DNA from 4 places in the Paludibacterium flexuosum genome. Region 1 is predicted to be linked to each of the others. Evidence: riboswitches for the same ligand, from Rfam matches in the RefSeq annotation. Region 1 holds a riboswitch; each other region holds the start of a gene.
What was found. Region 1 has a riboswitch for cobalamin ahead of AACH39_RS07305 (energy-coupling factor ABC transporter permease). Riboswitches for the same ligand answer to the same signal wherever they lie in the genome.
Positions count from the first base shown of each region.

Region 2: linked by a shared signal. The riboswitch ahead of AACH39_RS12000 (TonB-dependent receptor) and the one ahead of AACH39_RS07305 (energy-coupling factor ABC transporter permease) in region 1 are both predicted to bind cobalamin.
Region 3: linked by a shared signal. The riboswitch ahead of AACH39_RS12450 (PAAR domain-containing protein) and the one ahead of AACH39_RS07305 (energy-coupling factor ABC transporter permease) in region 1 are both predicted to bind cobalamin.
Region 4: linked by a shared signal. The riboswitch ahead of AACH39_RS02455 (cobaltochelatase subunit CobN) and the one ahead of AACH39_RS07305 (energy-coupling factor ABC transporter permease) in region 1 are both predicted to bind cobalamin.

Region 1 covers NZ_AP029060.1:1,539,602-1,543,902, reverse strand. Annotated here, with positions in the region: gene pelF (GT4 family glycosyltransferase PelF) at 1-588, shown strand, start outside; gene pelG (exopolysaccharide Pel transporter PelG) at 588-1,958, shown strand; cobalamin riboswitch at 2,065-2,278, shown strand; gene AACH39_RS07305 (energy-coupling factor ABC transporter permease) at 2,410-3,075, shown strand; gene AACH39_RS07300 (hypothetical protein) at 3,077-3,415, shown strand; gene cbiQ (cobalt ECF transporter T component CbiQ) at 3,416-4,195, shown strand; gene AACH39_RS07290 (ATP-binding cassette domain-containing protein) at 4,202-4,301, shown strand, end outside.
Region 2 covers NZ_AP029060.1:2,523,779-2,528,079, reverse strand. Annotated here, with positions in the region: gene AACH39_RS12005 (cobalamin-binding protein) at 1-125, opposite strand, end outside; gene AACH39_RS12000 (TonB-dependent receptor) at 181-2,241, opposite strand; cobalamin riboswitch at 2,349-2,552, opposite strand; gene AACH39_RS11995 (histidine phosphatase family protein) at 2,623-3,234, shown strand; gene AACH39_RS11990 (SPOR domain-containing protein) at 3,277-4,149, opposite strand; gene AACH39_RS11985 (type III pantothenate kinase) at 4,146-4,301, opposite strand, start outside.
Region 3 covers NZ_AP029060.1:2,615,936-2,620,236, reverse strand. Annotated here, with positions in the region: gene AACH39_RS12455 (cation:proton antiporter) at 1-449, opposite strand, end outside; cobalamin riboswitch at 724-936, shown strand; gene AACH39_RS12450 (PAAR domain-containing protein) at 1,140-1,466, shown strand; gene yjeM (glutamate/gamma-aminobutyrate family transporter YjeM) at 1,679-3,316, opposite strand.
Region 4 covers NZ_AP029060.1:515,063-519,363, forward strand. Annotated here, with positions in the region: gene AACH39_RS02455 (cobaltochelatase subunit CobN) at 1-2,250, opposite strand, end outside; cobalamin riboswitch at 2,404-2,589, opposite strand; gene cobD (threonine-phosphate decarboxylase CobD) at 2,707-3,699, opposite strand; gene cbiB (adenosylcobinamide-phosphate synthase CbiB) at 3,692-4,301, opposite strand, start outside.

The DNA.
Region 1 (4,301 bases):
CTGTGCCTGATCGGCCGGGTGGTGCCGATCAAAGACGTGAAAACCTTCATCCGTTCGATGCTGACGATTCTGGACACCATGCCCGAGGCCGAGGCCTGGGTGGCGGGTCCGGATGATGAAGACGAAGACTATGCCAATGAGTGCCACCGTCTGGTCGCCAGTCTCGGCCTGAGCGAGAAAGTGCGCTTTCTCGGCATGCAGCAGGTAGAGGATTTGTTGCCGCGGGTGGGACTGGTGGTGCTCAGCTCGATTTCGGAGGCCCTGCCGCTGGTGGTGCTGGAAGGCTTTGCCGCCGGCGTACCGGCCGTCACCACCGAGGTCGGTGCCTGTCGCGAGCTGATTGACGGCCGCCCCGGTGAGGATGCCGCACTGGGCCGCGCCGGCGAAGTGGTGCCGATTGCCAACCCCGGAGCCCTGGCCGGTGCCGTGTTGTCCCTGCTGCAGCACCCGGCGCGCTGGCAGGCAGCGCAACGTGCGGGCATCGCCCGGGTGGAGCGCTATTACACGCAGGCGCAGATGATTGGCAGCTATCGTGAACGCTATGAACGCTTGCTGGCGATGCCGCCGGATGGCGGGGAGGGGCGCTGATGGCCGGTATCGGATTTGAATTGCGCAAGATGCTGCGGCGTAATTCGCTGGCAGGCCTGTTGCAGGCGTATACCTATGCCGGCCTGATCAGTGCCGGTCCGTGGATGCTGTCCATCGTGGGCATCCTGCTGATCGGTGTGCTCAGCCTGCCGTTTGTGGTCCCGACCTTTCTGATTGCCCAGTTCCAGGTGTCCGTCACCTATCTGATCGCCGGCAGTCTGGTGCTGACCGGTCCGTTCCAGCTGGCCTATACCCGCTTTACCGCCGACCGCCTGTTCGAGAAGCGGCAAGATCTGGTGCTGTCGAATTTTCACGGCGTCGTGCTGCTGATCAATCTGGGCGCGTTGCTGTTTGGCGTGCCGACCATTCTGTGGCTGTTCCACGGTACATCCGGGGTGTATCGCCTGTTCATGCTCAGCGGCTTCGTGATCCTGGCCAATATCTGGATCGCCGCCATTTTCCTTTCCGGTCAGAAACGGTACATGCATATCCTGCTGGTATTCCTGATCGGTTACGGCGCCACCGTCGTGGGCTCGCTGCTGCTGAATACCCATGGTCTGGAGGGGCTGCTGGCCGGCTTCGTGCTCGGTCAGTGCGTGCTGCTGTTCGGTCTGCTGTTGCTGATCTACCGTGAGTTTCCCGGCCGTCTGTTCATTTCGTTTGAAATGTTCCACAAGGCCCATCGCCATACCGCGCTGATGTGGATCGGTCTGCTGTACAACCTGGGTATCTGGGTGGACAAGCTGATGTTCTGGTATGCCCCGGCCACCGGTCAGGCGGTGATCGGCCCGCTGCATGCCTCGATCATTTACGATATGCCGGTCTTTCTGGCCTATCTGGCGATCATTCCCGGCATGGCGGTGTTCCTGATGCGCATCGAAACCGATTTCGTCGAGTATTACGATGCCTTCTATAGCGCGGTCCGGGAAGGCGCTTCGCTGCAGCATATCGAGAATGTCCGCAACGGCATGGTCGATGCCCTGCGTACCGGGCTGTACGAGATCGTCAAGGTGCAGTCGATTGCGGCCATCCTGTTGTTTGCCAGCGGCGCCGAGCTGTTGCGCTGGCTGGGGATCTCGGTCCTGTACCTGCCGCTGTTGCAGGTCGATGTGATTGCCGCCAGCCTGCAGGTGGTGTTCCTCGGCATCATCAACATTTTTTTCTACCTCGACAAACGTCGCGTGGTGCTGGCGGCGACCAGCGGTTTTTTGTTGCTCAACATGCTGCTGACGGGAATCACCTTGCAACTCAACCCCGCCTGGTATGGCTATGGGTTTGCCGGAGCCATGCTGATTGCGGTGGTGATCGGGCTGGCGGCGCTGGATCGCAAGCTGGAGCGGCTTGAGTACGAAACCTACATGCTGCAGTAAGCGCAACTGGCTACATTTGTGCGTTGGACTTGACCTGACTCCGCGCGGCTTGTTTGACAAAGGGGTATACTGCGAAGCTATTTTATGTCGGACGACACGTCGTCCTGACATGACAATTGATCCAGGTGCTCTGACCCATGTCCATGGGAGGAGTGAAACGGGAAGCCGGTGACGCTGCCATGCAGCCAGTCCGGCGCAGCCCCCGCTGCTGTAGGCCTGACGAATCTGCCACATGCCACTGTGCCGCTTTGCGGTGCGGGAAGGCCGGCCGAGGAGGATGAAGGCGAGCCAGAAGACCGGCCTGGGTCATCGGTAGTGCCAATCTCTGGGGTGGGGAACGGTTCTGCGGTTGTGCGCCTGCGACTTCGGTGTGTGGCTCCGGATCGGATTTCCCTTGGTGATTGGCCGGCTTGGATCCGCCGGATCCGTTCTTCGCAAGGGAGAGCAGTTCATGCACATTGAAGATGGCATCCTGTCACCACAGGCATGCGCAGTCTGGTACGCGGCGACCGCCGTGTTCGTCGTTCCCGGGATTTATCAGATCAAACGCAAGGTACAGGAAAACCTGTCCTATAAGCCGTTCCTGGCCATGATCGGCGTGGCAGTCTTCGTCATTTCCGCCATGCACTTGCCGGTGCCGGTGACCGGATCATGCTCGCATCCTTGCGCCACGGCGCTGGCGGCGATTCTGGTCGGCCCCTGGGCGTCCGCGGTCATCTCCACCATCGTGCTGTTCTTCCAGGCAATTTTCCTTGGTCATGGCGGTATCACCACGATTGGCGCAAATACTTTCTCGATGGGGATCGCCGGCGCCCTGTCCGGCTATGTGCTGTGGAAAAGCCTGCGCGCGCTGAATTGCCCGCTGTGGCTGGCTGCCGGCCTGGCCGGGGTGGTCGGTGACCTGATGACTTATCTGGTCAGTGCCTTCGAGCTGGCCTGGAGTCTGCACGGCAATATGCCGCTGCTGACCCAGTGGATGATTTTCTTCATGGGTTATGCCCCGACCCAGTTGCCCCTGGCCCTGGCCGAGGGGGTGTTTACCGCCGTCGTGCTGCAGGCGATGGCCAGCCGCCGGCCCGATCTGTTGCCCGGCATCCTCGTCAGCAAAGGAGCCTGAGATGTCACATCCCGCACGCGATCTGTCGCAGAACCGTTTCTTCGATGGCTTTACCCGCTGCATGCTGGCCGTGATGTGTGCCTTGCTGCTGTTCATCTTTGTCTCGGCACGCTATATGAGTGCACACCAGATGGAAGCCGCCGGCACGGATGATCATGTGAATAACCTGGCGACCCAGGTCACGCAGCGCGATCATCATCCCTTCCTTGAGCTGCCGGGCGATGCCCAGGTCGGCGCTTTCTCGGTTGCCAACTTCTTTGCCGGTCTGATTGTCGGCTATCACTGGCTGCGGCTTTTCGGGCGGCGTGAAGGTCAGTGCCGTTGTCAGCAGGAAGACTGAGTGGTCAGCCTGGCACGCCATGATGCCGTCGCTGCCTCGGCCGCGGCCGGGGCAGATGGCCGCATCAAGACCCTGTTGTTGCTGGCGGCGGTCGTCGTGGCCTCGACTTTGCGGCATGGTGTGCTGGCGCTCGCGCTGTGGCTGGGGGCGCTGGCGCTGTTCGCGCTGCTGGGGCTCAACGGGCGCGATTTGTGTCGTCGTCTGCTGATGCCGCTGGGTATTGCCTGGGTGGTGCTGCTCAGTGTCATGCTGACGCGCGGCAGTCAGGTGCTGTGGCAAGTCCCGCTCTGGGGCTGGACGCTCAGGGTGTATGCCGAGGGGCTACAATACGGCGGCTTGCTGTTCCTGCGCATCATGGCTGCCGTGACCCTGGCGGCGCTGCTGGCGATGACGACCCCGATGGTGGAGATTCTGGCGACCCTGCGGCTTTGTCGAGTGCCGCTCATCATGATCGAGCTGGCTGAGATGATGTACCGCTACCTGTTCATTCTGCAGGACACCGCACAGACCATGCGGCGGGCGCAATTGAGCCGCCTGGGGGCCGAGGCCGGCTGGCTTGGGCGTGTGGCCGATGTCGGCCGGCTGGCGGCCAGCATTCTCATCAAGTCGCTGGATCGCAGCACGCGCATCTATCAGGCCATGCTGGCGCGCGGCTATGACGAGAACAGTCCGGTCATGACGCACTTCCGTTCGGCCATCTCCCGGCGGGATTACTATGTCGGCCTGCTTGGCCTGTGCGCACTGAGCTTGCTGGCTTTTTTCAATTACTGGCTGGGTTGACCACCGATGACACACCCCATGATCGAGCTGAATCAGGTCAGCTACACCTATCCCGATGGCTGTCAGGCCCTGCATCAGCTGGATCTGTCGATTGCTGCCGGTGAAC
Region 2 (4,301 bases), 980 kb from region 1:
GGCTGCGCCAGCGTCACCGGCGTGCCGGTGCCGTCGCGCACGCTGACCTGGGCGTGGGTATTCCATGACGCCACCACCCCTACCAGGGCCAGGGTCAACCGGACAGAAAATCGATTCGTTTGCATAGTCGGCATGATAGACCGCCCGCTGGGATGGCGGGCGGTGGGCGGGGGTTCGAACTTAGAAGTTAACGGTCAGCGTCGCCTGATAGGTACGCGGGTCTGAGGGATAAAGACCATACCCGGTAGCCATGCCCGTGCTTGGGTCAAGGATCACAGCACCATAGGTTGCATAGTGTCTATCCAGTAGGTTATTGATGCTGAAGGAGCCGCTCAAATTGCGCGAGAACTTCTGCGTCAATTTGGTGTTCACCACAGTATAGGCAGGTAGCTGGTTTGGATATTGATTCACCTGATCATTGTCCATATATTGCTTGCCTACGTACTGAGCATCCACATTCAGCCGAGTATTCTCTCTTATTGACCAAGATATCCCAAGGTTGGCCATTACCTGAGGGACCATTGGAATAGACCGTCCTACAAGGCTGCTCCCGCTGTAACTACCCTCTTTAAATGTGGCTTTTTGCCAAGTTAGGTTGCCATGCAGATCAAGTACCTGCATAAGCCGCGTTTGCCCCTCTACTTCAAGCCCCTGGTGACGTGTCTTAGGCAAATTCACATTTGCCCCGTAATTTAATGTAATGGCATTCGGAATATAAGCAATCTCATTAGTCACATCAGAGCGGAATATATCAATTCGAACACGACTATCGCGGTTAACCCACTCTGCACCAAGCTGCTGATCGTGAGACAGTTGAGGTTGGAGGGCAACAACATTGTTGTTATTGACTAGCTCATCGGAGTTTGGCAGGCGGAAGCTCTGGGCATGATTCGCAAAAAGACTCCAGTCTGACCCTAATGCCTGCCTCATACCCAACTGCCATGCATGCAGCTCCAGATCTGTGGTCGAACCAAAGGTTGCATAAGTATTGGTGTTATGAACAAGATCATCTACACGTTGGACGCGACCACCGATGGTGATACGCGCGCCAGACCAAAGACCTAACTCTGCTTCAGAAAACAGTGCCTGATGTCGTTGCTTGGAAGATGTCGAGCTGAGATAGGGAAATGCATTTGGCAGATTATTAGAGTTATCCGTAGCATTCCCGAACATCCAGTCGGTACCGATTGTGACACGATTATCCACAGCAAAAGGCAGGACATAACGTAGGCTGCCACTATCTTCAGTCAGCAACCGTTGGTCCGACCACCAACTAGTTGTATGAGAAAAGCTATTCGGCCCATAAGTCGAATCCGTACGTTTATCACGTGAGGCCAATTGGAAATAGAGACGGCCAAGACCTATGGCTTGATCACCCTGCACGCCAACCTCATTATTTTTAACAAAGCCATTGTCATACAACTTATTCGAGATAGTCGGATTAGTATTAAACTGATTCACGCCGTTTGCTGGCTGCACATACACAGGACCTGGTAGTCGCTCACTATCGCTACTAGAGCGGACATACAGGCGCACTTTGCCATCGTCGAGCTTCCAATTTAGCCCCAAACCACCTGCGTCCCTGCGTTCATCATTGTTAAGGCGATAATGGTCAGTTTTCAAAGACTGGCCATAACCGTCCAGGCTGAAGCGTACCCCTGCCAAATTGAAATGGGCATCTGTTTGACGTGTGTTAAAACTGCCAAACATCTGAGTCAGACTCACCGATGACTTCTCTGGATAACCTGCGGTGGTGATGATATTTATCACCCCCCCAGTTGCACCACTCCCATACTGAACGGCGCCACTGCCACGCACAACTTCGATACGCTCAATACTGGCTAAAGGAATATAGCTCAGGTCAGGGGCGGCAAGATCATTGGTATTCTGTTTCACGCCATCGACCAAAATCTGCGTATTGCTGATACCGCCTATGCCAAATCCATGCAAATCAACCTGAGAGGAGGTTCCACCCATATTAATTACATTGATCCCGGCAGCAGAGGACAGCACTTCCTGCACCGTGCGGGCACTGCTGTTGGCGATATCCTGCGCGGTAATCACGCTGACGCTGACCGGTGCCACGCCGCGGGCTTGCGGTACACCACTGGCGGTCACAACCACGTCACCACCATTGAATTCGGGAAGATCATCGGCCAGGGCAGCGCCGGCAAAGCAAAGCGCGACCAGGGCGACACCGTGTCTGAGTTGGAACATGTTCTCTGTCATCCGTAAAAACATTTTTATTGCGGCACGCCAAGGACAACAGCACGACAGAATGACACCGGCAGGCATACAGGCTGTGTGATCGCTTCCCCGCGATACGCCAAGCATTGTGGGGTGTGCATCCACTCACACCCTGGCCAGGCCGGTCTCCGGGCTTGGTCACTGGCTTCGCGCCTTCCCGCCCGAGGGCAGTGGCTGGTTGCGAAGCCCTGGCGTAGGGACACGCCGGACCTTACCGTTGCGGGGGCAGCGCCGGTCTTGCACCGGCTTCCCGTTTCACTCGCCTGGCCGACTGGCTGGCAAGCACCTGACGGCGGCATTATACCCGTTTGTGGTTGCCAGAAAACTTGACTTGGAATAAGGTCATAAGCCTTTGTCAAACCTGACAGATCTGCCATGAACCCCTATACGCTGACGCTGCTGCGTCACGGCGACATCGACCACCAGAACCTGCTGACCGGCCAGCGCGAGGCAGCGCTGACCGAAGCAGGCAGTGCCATGATGGACCGCAGCTGGCAACAAATCGCCGCCCTGGCACCGGTCTCCTGCATGGCCACCTCACCACTCAATCGTTGCCGCGAATTCGCCGTCCGGCGCGCGCTGGCCGCCTCGGTTCCCCTCAAGGTGGATGAGCGCTTTTCCGAACAGGATCTGGGGGAATGGGAAGGCGTGCCGCTGAGCGTGCTGGGCGAACTGACACCGAATTGGGAGGCGCAATGGCGCCAGGGCGAACTGACGCCACCCGGCGGCGAATCGCCGGAAGCCTTCCATACCCGCGTGCTCAGCGGCTTTTCTGCCTGGATCGCCGCCTCGCGCGGCTGTCACCGCGTGCTGGTGACCCATGCACCGGTGATTACCATCCTGCTGGCGGAATTACTGGAAATGGAACGGAGTGTGGCACGGCTGATCACGGTTCAGCCCGGCGGCTTCGTGCAATTGTCGATTCTGCAGGATCATCCGGCCTATCTGATGCGACTGGACGCGCCATTGGGCGGCGGAGCGGCATGAAAAAGGGGCGGATCGCTCCGCCCCTGCTGATCACCTGATCGCCTATCGTCCGCAGGCGACGGTCTTGAGGGCAATGCCCGGCGTCAGGCGCTGTTGCAGCGCACCGAGCGCCTTGAACTGGCTGTCGCTCAGATCGCTGAAATCCAGACGGGTCAGCTGGGTTTTGCCCCGAGCCTGGATCTCGGCCTTCGGGTAGCCGGCCTTCTTCAGTTTGTCGACCAGTGCCTGTGCCCCCTCCTGCTTGCCGAACAGGCCCAGCGACAACGCCCCCCTGAAGTCGCCTTCGTTCTGCACCACGTAGTTGTCGAATCCCTTTTGCGCCAACTCACCGGACAGCTTGCTGCTGGACAGCTTGGCCGGGATGTAGACCCAGTAGCGCAGATTACCGCCTGTCGCGCTGCTATCGTCGACCTGCTGGCTGTGCATTTGCGCCGCCTTGAGACGCAGCGTCGGCAAGCCGCCCTTCACGCGATCCAGCAGCGCCTGGCTCAGCCCACCCCACTGGGCGCACTGGCGGGCCACCGGCTCGCCGGCATGGGCGGCCGGCACCGAGGCAACCTTGGCTTTGTCGTGTGCGGCGGGCTTGTCATTTTGGACGGGTGCCTTGGCAGCAGGCTTGTCACCCTTGGGCGACACGGCGGACTTGGCAGTCGGCGCCGAGGCCACCGGGGCCGATGCGGCCTTGCCGAGCGGCGAAGTGACCGTCTGGGTCAGGGTCAGGGGTGCCGAGGCCACGAAGGGCGCCGAGGCGGCCATGGCTGCCGACGCCTGCGGCAGCCAGCCGGCCGGCAATACCTTCAGTTGCTCGGGTGAGACTTCATGGCTGTGGATATCCACGGGATCGTGCTGGCGCAGCAAGGCCACCACGCCGACAAACAGATTCAATGCCACGACCAGGCCCAGAAACCACTTCATGTCTTGTCCGCCACTTCTAATAAACCGGTAAGTACCAGATTATCCACGATCTCACAGGGGCTTGCGAGCAGCGGGGCGATTTTGCCGGCATCCCCGCCACTGAGCAGCAACGGCGCCAGCGGACGACCGGTATGCTGCGCCAGCCGCAGCCG
Region 3 (4,301 bases), 1.1 Mb from region 1:
CTGGACAGGCGCAGGTCGAGGCCGACCACGAACATGAAGAAGATCAGGCCGATCTGGCTGAAGAAGTACAGCTGCGGCATGGCGCTTTCGGGAAACACGAAGTGAAAGCCCTGCGGCCAGAGTTGGGCAAAAACCGATTTGCCGAGCAGGATGCCGGCGAGCATTTCGCCGATGACCGGCGGCTGGCCGATGGCTCGCAGGCCAAAGGCGCACAGACGGGAGAAGGTCAGGATGATCAGGATCTGCATCAGCAGGCCGACCAGTGGCAGGGTGGCGTTGTGGCCGAGTGTGCCTTGCAGGGAGGCCAGCCAGTCGTCGGACTCGTTGGCGGCCTGGCTGAGCCAGACGGGGGTGCCTTGCGGGCCCTGACTGAGGATCCACAACAGCAGGCTGACAGACAGCACCAGCACGGTGCCATAACCCAGTACATGCCAAAAAACTCTTTTCATACAGCGCCCTCCGACGTTCAATGCGGGCTTCTCCCTGCGCTCGTCGCGGATGGTAGCACCGCCCTACCCTGCTGGCATGAGGGTTAAAGCAATCTGACCCCCTTTCGATCAATTGAGTCGCGATTCTGAATGCCCCGGCGCACAGAACGGGGTCAGGTCTTGTATTTTGCATCGAAACGCAAAATACAAGACCTGACCCCGTGCGGAGGGTGTTGCGAAGCGCGCACAACATGCTGATTTTTTATCGTTTGACGTGTTTTCCGCCCGGCGGGATCATGGCGCCCTGGATTCAGGTGCCCTGTGTTCCTTTCGGAACGGGGTGAAACGGGAAGCCGGTGCCGCTGCTGTTGCAGCCATGCCGGCGCAGCCCCCGCTGCTGTAGGCCTGACGACGCGATCACCATGCCACTGGATGTTGTCTGTCCGGGAAGGCCGGTCGCCGAGGTGGAAGGCAAGCCAGAAGACCGGCCTGATTCCTGGGTGCTCTGCCCCCTGTCTGGGAGTGCGGAGGTCCCGCGAGATCCGTCCCCGGGGTGGGGAGTGGTGCTCTGCCTGCAGCCGTGTGTCGGCCTGCCTGTCTGCGCCTTGTCTGCTCTGTCCCCGTGGAGGTGTTCTCGCCTGGTTCGGCGCGGTGTGTCCGTGGCCGCTTGTCTCCCCGGTGGGGGGAAACACCCTTGTGAGCATAGCTATCATGAAGCAACAGCAATCTTATCTGGTCGCGACGATCGGTTCGAAAACCCGTTATGGGGGCGAGGTGGTGACGGCCACTTCGGAGATGGAGTTGATTGCCCGGGTGGGCGATACGGTGCGTTATCCGGATGGTTCGGAGACGGTGATCATTTCGGGTGCCGGCAGTCTGTTGCTGCTGGCCGGTCGGCCGGCGGCGATTGTCGGCAGTGCGCTGGCCAATGGCGATTACATTATTTCCAGTCCGCAGTCTTGTTGTGCAGTGATGCCGTCGGACAAGTCGGTGGCGGGGTTCCTGGATCCGGATTATCTGCCGGGCAAGGTGGCCTGAGTCGCTGCTGCGAGAGAACGGGGTCAGGTCTTGTATTTTGCATCGGGATGCAAAATACAAGACCTGACCCCGTTCTGTTCGATGTGCATTTTGCGCCGGGATGCAAAATACAAGACCTGCCCCCGTTCGATGAAAAAGCCGTTCATCGTCAGATGAACGGCTTTTTTCGGGATGGCAGGCGACGCAGGGCGCCGCCTGTTCTGCTTGTGGGCTTACTTGCCGCCCAGTTCTGCCTTGGCTTCCGGCATCGGCAGCTTGCCTTGGGCAACATGGCGTTCGTAGCGAGCGACCATGAACCAGCCGATCAGTGCGAAGACCACCACACCGATGATGGACATCATGCCTTCTTTCATGTTGGCACCGACGTCTTCACCCAGGTAGGCGTGATACAGCGGGGAGGCCACGGTGAACAGGTTGGCGAAGCCGATGGTCAGCATGGCGCACCAGGCCATGAAGATGCCCGAACCGTTGGAACGGAAGATGCGGATCGGCTTTTCTACAGCATCGTTACGCAGGTAGTGAATGTAAGCGTAGATGATGAAGATCACCGGTACGGTCATGGTCACGTTGGTCAGGGTCACCAGGTTCTGGATCAGGTCGGCCACGGCGTCACCACCGAAGGTACCCAGGGCGATCAGCACGATCACCAGACCCAGTTGCCAGCGCAGTGCCACGGTCGGCATGCCGTTCTGGTTTTCCTTGCTCCAGCTGGCCGGGAAGATGCCTTGCGGCACGCCTTCGATCATTTGCTTCAGCGGGGCGTAGATCAGCACGAAGAAGGCACCGGTCAGGGCGCAGAACATCGACACGCCGGTGTAGGCGGCGAAGACGTTACCCATGGTGTTGCAGGTGCTGGCGGCAGCGCCCAGGCTGCTGGCCAGGGTCGCGCCCAGGGTGTACATGAAGTAGTACACGGCGTTACCGGCGTAGAACAGGCCGGTACCACCCTGGCTGGTCTTCATGACGTCATGCAGGACTTGCGGCGAGTTGCGGTCGATGAACCAGGTCGCAGCGAAGATACCGAAGCAGTAGACGAAGATGCCGACGCCGGCGCCGATCAGCAGACCGCGCTTGACGTTGCGTTCCGGGTTTTCCAGTTTGTCGACCAGACCACCGACGGCTTCCACGCCACCGTAGGCGAAGATGGCGTACACGGCGAAGCCGAACAGGCCAACCAGACCGGTGATGCCATCACCAGCGTACTTGGAGAATTTCGGTACGGTGGTCATGTCAGCCCAGCTGTAGGAGCTGGCCGGATGGAAGCCGTGGGCTGCCAGGATGATGAAGGCACAAACCAGCAGGATCACGTTCAGCGACATCACGGCGATACCACCGATGGAGGCCAGTTTGGCCAGCTTGGTGACGCCGAGGGTGATCAGGTAGGTGACGAACGAGATCACGATCATACCGATCACGCCCATGCCGATCGGGCCAAGGGCTTCCTTGACCAGGCTGGTGGCGTGGCTGAAGCCGCCATCAATGAACGGCGACATGGCATAGGACAACGGAATCGTGATCATCGAGGCCACGTTCATCATCCATACCACGTAGGAGAACCACCACATGAAGATGGTGATGAAGCCGAGTTTGCGGCCGAAGCTGCCGCCAACGCTCTTCTCGATCCACGAGAAGATACCGCCCTTTTCGCTCTTGAAGCTGGCACCCATCTCGGCACAGATGATGGAGTACGGCAGGAAGAACGAGAAGCCGGTGAATACATAGAACAGAATCGAGGATTGACCCATGTAGAAAATACCGCGCGATACGTTGGAGAAACCAAGTACCGAGGTAAAGAACATGAGGACGAATCCAACCAATGTAATTTTATGAGCTGGAGTCTTTGCTGACACGATACATCTCCCTGAGTGGATTTCGAGCGCGTTCCGTTTGCTGCTTATCCGGCGGAACAGTTCGAAACCGGTTCTAACTACGAGCTATTGCCTTGTGGGCAATGACGCCTGATCTGCCTTGGCATCGCCTGCCGGACCGCAGGCCGGCGCCCCTTTCGGGTCCAGAGACTGTGACATCTCTGGCAGGTCAATCAGGCGTTTCAGGTGTAGTACACGGCCATCCAGGTCTGGCAAAGATCAGCGATATGACAGACAACCATCCACGAACTGCCTGTCAGACCCGCCAACCCCTGTTTTTATTGTTCGTCCTGGAGGCTCGCGCACATTATGCTCATGCACAAAATGACAAGACGTTGTCGTTTATCAAAAAAACCACTATTTGACATGTCATCTCATACATATGCTGCGTTAATGCACCAGGAGGGCATGATTTCTGTTTATCGGGTATAAGCTGGCAATCTATCCGCAATCTTTTCAGAGTGCGCTAGTTCGCTGAATTCGCGATAAATATCATCTTGTCCTGTCTGGCTGAGCACTGATTTCCCGCCTGAATGACGGGCAGGCACGCGCCGCACCCGGCGTGGGGTGCAAAGCCTGTGTTACGGAACATTACCTCTTGCTGATATGACAGACAGCTGGCATGGCCGGCTGCAATGTGACGGCGGATCGGACAGTCCCGGACAGCCGGTTTCTGTGTCGATCCTGCCGACGTCAGAGGATGGCACTGCAGAATGCACATCGCCCGATGCGGGGCGACAACACTGCTGGCAAACAACCGCAAAAACAACGCCTTGCACAAATCAGTCTGATAAAGCCCCTGACGGCGCTTCACCAGGGCGGCAATTCTAGCACTACGCGTCTGATTTCTAAAGACAAATTAACAATTTAACCCGATCGGGCGCCGACCCGCGTGGCATGGGCGCCGGCAAAGCCGCTGGCGACGGCACGTCATGCCTATGGCATTGATTACTTGGACGACATGGCA
Region 4 (4,301 bases), 1.0 Mb from region 1:
GATCAGGTGCGCGACATCGACCCCGTCCATGCCGGCCAGGGTCTTCGGGACGCCGTGCTCGTCCGGTGTGTCGTCCCAGTGGTGATCGTGATCATGGTGATGGTGGTCACCATGGTCATGGTCATGATCGTGGGGGTGCGGGTGGCCATGGTGATGGCCGTGAGCAGCGTGCGGTTTGCCCGCCGGACGGTAGTGGGCCGCCCCCTTGACCGGGGTGCGGTAGCCGCTGCTGGCTGCGGTGGCGGGCCTGAGCGGCGGGTGGGCATGGTCATGATCGTGGTCATGACCATGCGCCAGCATGGCGCCCAGGTCAGCATCCAGCTTGGCCTCCTTGATCAGATCCCAGATCTGCTGCTGCAGGATCGGCAGCTTGGATGGGTCCAGCATTTCCACCTGGTAGTACTCGTCGACCAGCTGAGTCAGCTGTGCCAGCGGTCCATAGGTGTCTGCCGTGGTCATCGGTGGCGTCAGATGGTCGATGATGACGGCGTGGGCGCGGCGCTTGGCCTGCGAGCCTTCGCCCGGATCATTCAGGATGAAGGGATAAAACAGCGGCATGTCACCCAGAACGGCATCGGGGAAGCAGTCTTGTGACAGACCTACGCCTTTGCCGGGCAGCCATTCCAGCGTGCCGTGCTTGCCGACATGCACGATGGCATCAGCCTGCCATTCGTCGCGCAGCCAGCAATACAGGGCGTAGTAGTGGTGGGTCGGCGGCAGGTCCGGGGTGTGATAAATGGCATCCGGATCCATGCCGTAGCCGCGCGGCGGTTGCAGGGCGACAAAGGCATTGCCGAACTGCATGCCCGAGAAGTAAAGCTGCTCCTGATGCACATAGGCCGTACCGGGGGCCTCACCCCAGCGCTGGTTCATGCGTTGTTGCAGCGAGGCGGGCAGTTCGGCGAACCATGCTGCGTAGCGTGCCGCCGGCACCCGCGCAATCGCCTGCATCATCTGGGTACTGGTCAGGTAGTCCTGGTCGTAGGCTCCCCGGTCAATCAGCTGGTGCATCAGGCTGGTGCTGTCTGCCGGCAGTCCCTCGACCTGATAGCCATGGGTCTGCATGGCTTGCAGGATGGCCCAGAGCGAGGCGGGGGAGTCCAGGCCGACGGCATTGCCGATCTGTGCCGCCTTGCTATTGGAGTTGGTGAAGATGAAGGCGATGCGTTTCTCGTGCGCCGGGGTGGTGCGCAGCCTGACCTGACGTGCCACGATGCCGGCCAGACGGCGGACCCGGTCGGGCACCGGGGCATAGCTGGTTTCGCTGCTGGCCTGATCGGCATGCGCCTCCTTGAAGGAAACCGGCACGCTGATCAGTCGGCCGTCAAACTCCGGCAGTGCCACGTTCATGGCGGTGTCCAGCGGGTTGAGGCCGCGGTCGGCTGCGAGCCACTGCGCCTCGGTCATATTGCTGGTGATGGCTTGCAATACCGGCACATCCAGTTGCTCAAATGCGCTCACCGACCAGCCTGCCTGGGTCGCACCGTCAGGGTTGACTTCGCCGATGGCAAAGGAGGTGGTGTTGACCAGCGCCTCGATCGGCTCGGCCAGCAGATCATTGAGCGCCGCCGGCAGTCCTTGCTCGCCCGGCGTGCGCAGCGAGGCGGTAAACAGTGGCAGGGTGTTCAGCTGGCGCTCGTGCAGGGCATCGATCAGGGCATCGACAAAGCGGGTATTGCCGGACAGCCAGTGGGCGCGATAGAACACCAGGCCGACGGTCGGCCATTGGGGGTTGCGGATGGCGCGCCAGTCATCCAGCGTTGCCAGGGCGCCCAGTTCCGGATGGTACAGGCCGTGGTCCGGCAACGTGAGCGGCTCGGCATAGCCATGACCGGTCATCAGCAGGCGGTCGGAGAGACAACGCAGCATGTGAGCCAGATTGTCGCTGCCGCCAGCCTGCAGATAAGCGTTGATTTCCTGTTGCAGCCCGTGGCCGACATTGCACAGGGCGGTCAGGTCCGGGTCGGGCTCGCCGGTGCCGCTGATGATCACCAGATGGTGATGGTGCTGGCGGATATGGGTCAGCAACAGGTCGAAGCCGGCGATGGCTTCGGCGCGGCCCAGGACGCGTACCACGAAGACGCTGGTGTCGCGCAAAGGGCCGTTCAGCAACTGCTGCATGGCCTCAGCACTGTCGATGGCTTGCAGGTTGATGCCGTTGACGGCGACAAAGTCGGCGGGCAGCGGGGCGCGCAGCAGGGCGGACAGATCAGTGCCGGCGTGGCTCAGCAGGGCAATGCCGTGACTCATGCCACACCTTCGGCAGCATGGACGGACAGGAAATGGTAGCGGTGCATCGGCGCCCTCGGATGACGTTGTGTCGTCGAGAGCGAGGGCAGCAGTCTGGGGAGAATGGTCCGGTCTGCATGCTTGTCCACCAGTACACCCCGACTGGTTCTAGCTCACGTCGACAAGTCTGACGGCCGGTCTCCTGGCTCGCGCGTCATCGCCTTGAATCGCCTTCCCGGTCGGATGCCCGGTGGCAGTGGATTCAGACTCTTCGCTTACAGTTGCGGGGGCAGCTGCGGCATTGAACCGCATTCCCGTTTCACCCGTTGCAACACGGGCACCGTCATGTAAAGGGCGAATATTACGTGATGAATGGGTAACTTTGGTAAAAAAATGAACAAAGTTTGACTTAGGTCGGGATAGGAGGGGGGAGTATCCTCCGGCGGCACAGGCAAACGATTGCCTGTGCCGCCGGCGTTAGCTTTTGACCAGGCTGAGGCTGGCCAGCGCCTGATCCAGTCGCGCCCAGTCACTTTCTTGCGCTGGCAGACCGAAACGCAGGCTTGGCGGCGCGTCGAATAAGCGGGTGAGGATGCCCTGGCTGGCCAATTGCCGATGCAGCATGGCCGCTTGCGGATGGCACACCCACTGGAATAGCGGCGTGGACCCGCCTGGCGCCAGGCCATGCCGGCGCAGCAGCGTGGCCAGCCGGTCACTTTCGGCCGGCAGGCGCTGGCGCATGGCCGCCTGCCAGGCCCGGTCCTGCAAGGCCATTCTGACGGCCTGGCGCGCCGGGCCGGCCAGGGTCCAGGGGCCGAGCTCGTCCTGCAGTGCCTCGATCAGCGCTGGCCAGGCAAAAACAAAGCCGGCGCGCGCGCCGGCCAGGCCAAAGAATTTGCCGATGGAGCGCAGGATGATCAGGCCGGGCTGGCCAGCCAGCGGCAGCAGGCTGCGTTCCGGTGTGACGTCGAGGAAGGTTTCATCCAGCACCAGCCAGCCGTCGCGTTGACGCAGGCGCGCATGCCATTCGCGCAGTTGGGCCGGCTCGGGCAGCCAGCCGGTCGGATTGTTGGGGGTGCACAGCTGCAGCACGTCCACTTGCGGCAGCGCGGCATCAATGTCTTCCGGTGCCAGGCGCAGAACATGGTGTCCCTGCTTTTGCCAGGCGTACGGGTGTTCTGCGTAGGTCAGTGTCAGCATGCCGACCCGGCAGGGCGGGCGCAGGCGCGGCAGGGTCTGGATGGCGGCTTGCGAGCCGGCCACGGCCAGTGGTTGTGGCGCCGCGTAGAAGTCACTGGCGGCTTGCTCCAGACCGTCGTCCAGCTCCGGCAGGCGCTGCCAGCTACTGGCCTCGATGGCCGGAACAGGCCAGCCATGCGGGTTGAGGCCGGTCGAGAGGTCGACCCAGTCTTCCAGGGCGATACCGTATTGTCGCGCGGCGGCGCGCAGTCCCCCTCCGTGCTTAAGCATGCCAGCCTCCCCAGCACAATGCGGCCAGCAGTCCCAGCAGTCCCCAGGCCCACATGCCGCGCCGGACCAGGGCGACGGCGCGGCGGATGTCGGCCATTTCTGGCTCGCGCCCGGCGCCGAGGGCGGGGCGCGCCTTGATCTTGCCGTGGTATACCGCCGCGCCGCCCAGCGAGAGATTCAGGGCGCCGGCGCCGGCGGCCATGACCGGCCCGGCATTCGGGCTGTACCAGGTCGAGGCCTGTGCCATCCAGCAGCGCCAGCCGACACGGGTGTTGCCCAGCAGGACATAGGTCAGCGCGGTCAGTCGCGCCGGAATCAGGTTCAGCAGGTCATCGAAGCGTGCCGCGGCCCAGCCGAAGTACTGGTAGCGCTGATTGCGATAGCCCCACATGGCGTCCAGCGTGTTGGCCAGCCGGTAGAGCACCACGCCGGGGGCGCCGGCCAGCAGAAACCAGAACAGTGCGGAAAACACGGCGTCACCGCCGTTTTCCAGGACGGATTCGACCGTGGCGCGCGCAATCTGGCTTTCTGTCAGCTCGTCGGTCTGGCGGCTGACGATCATGCCGACCCGCTGGCGTGCCAGCGGCAAATCGTGCTGCTCC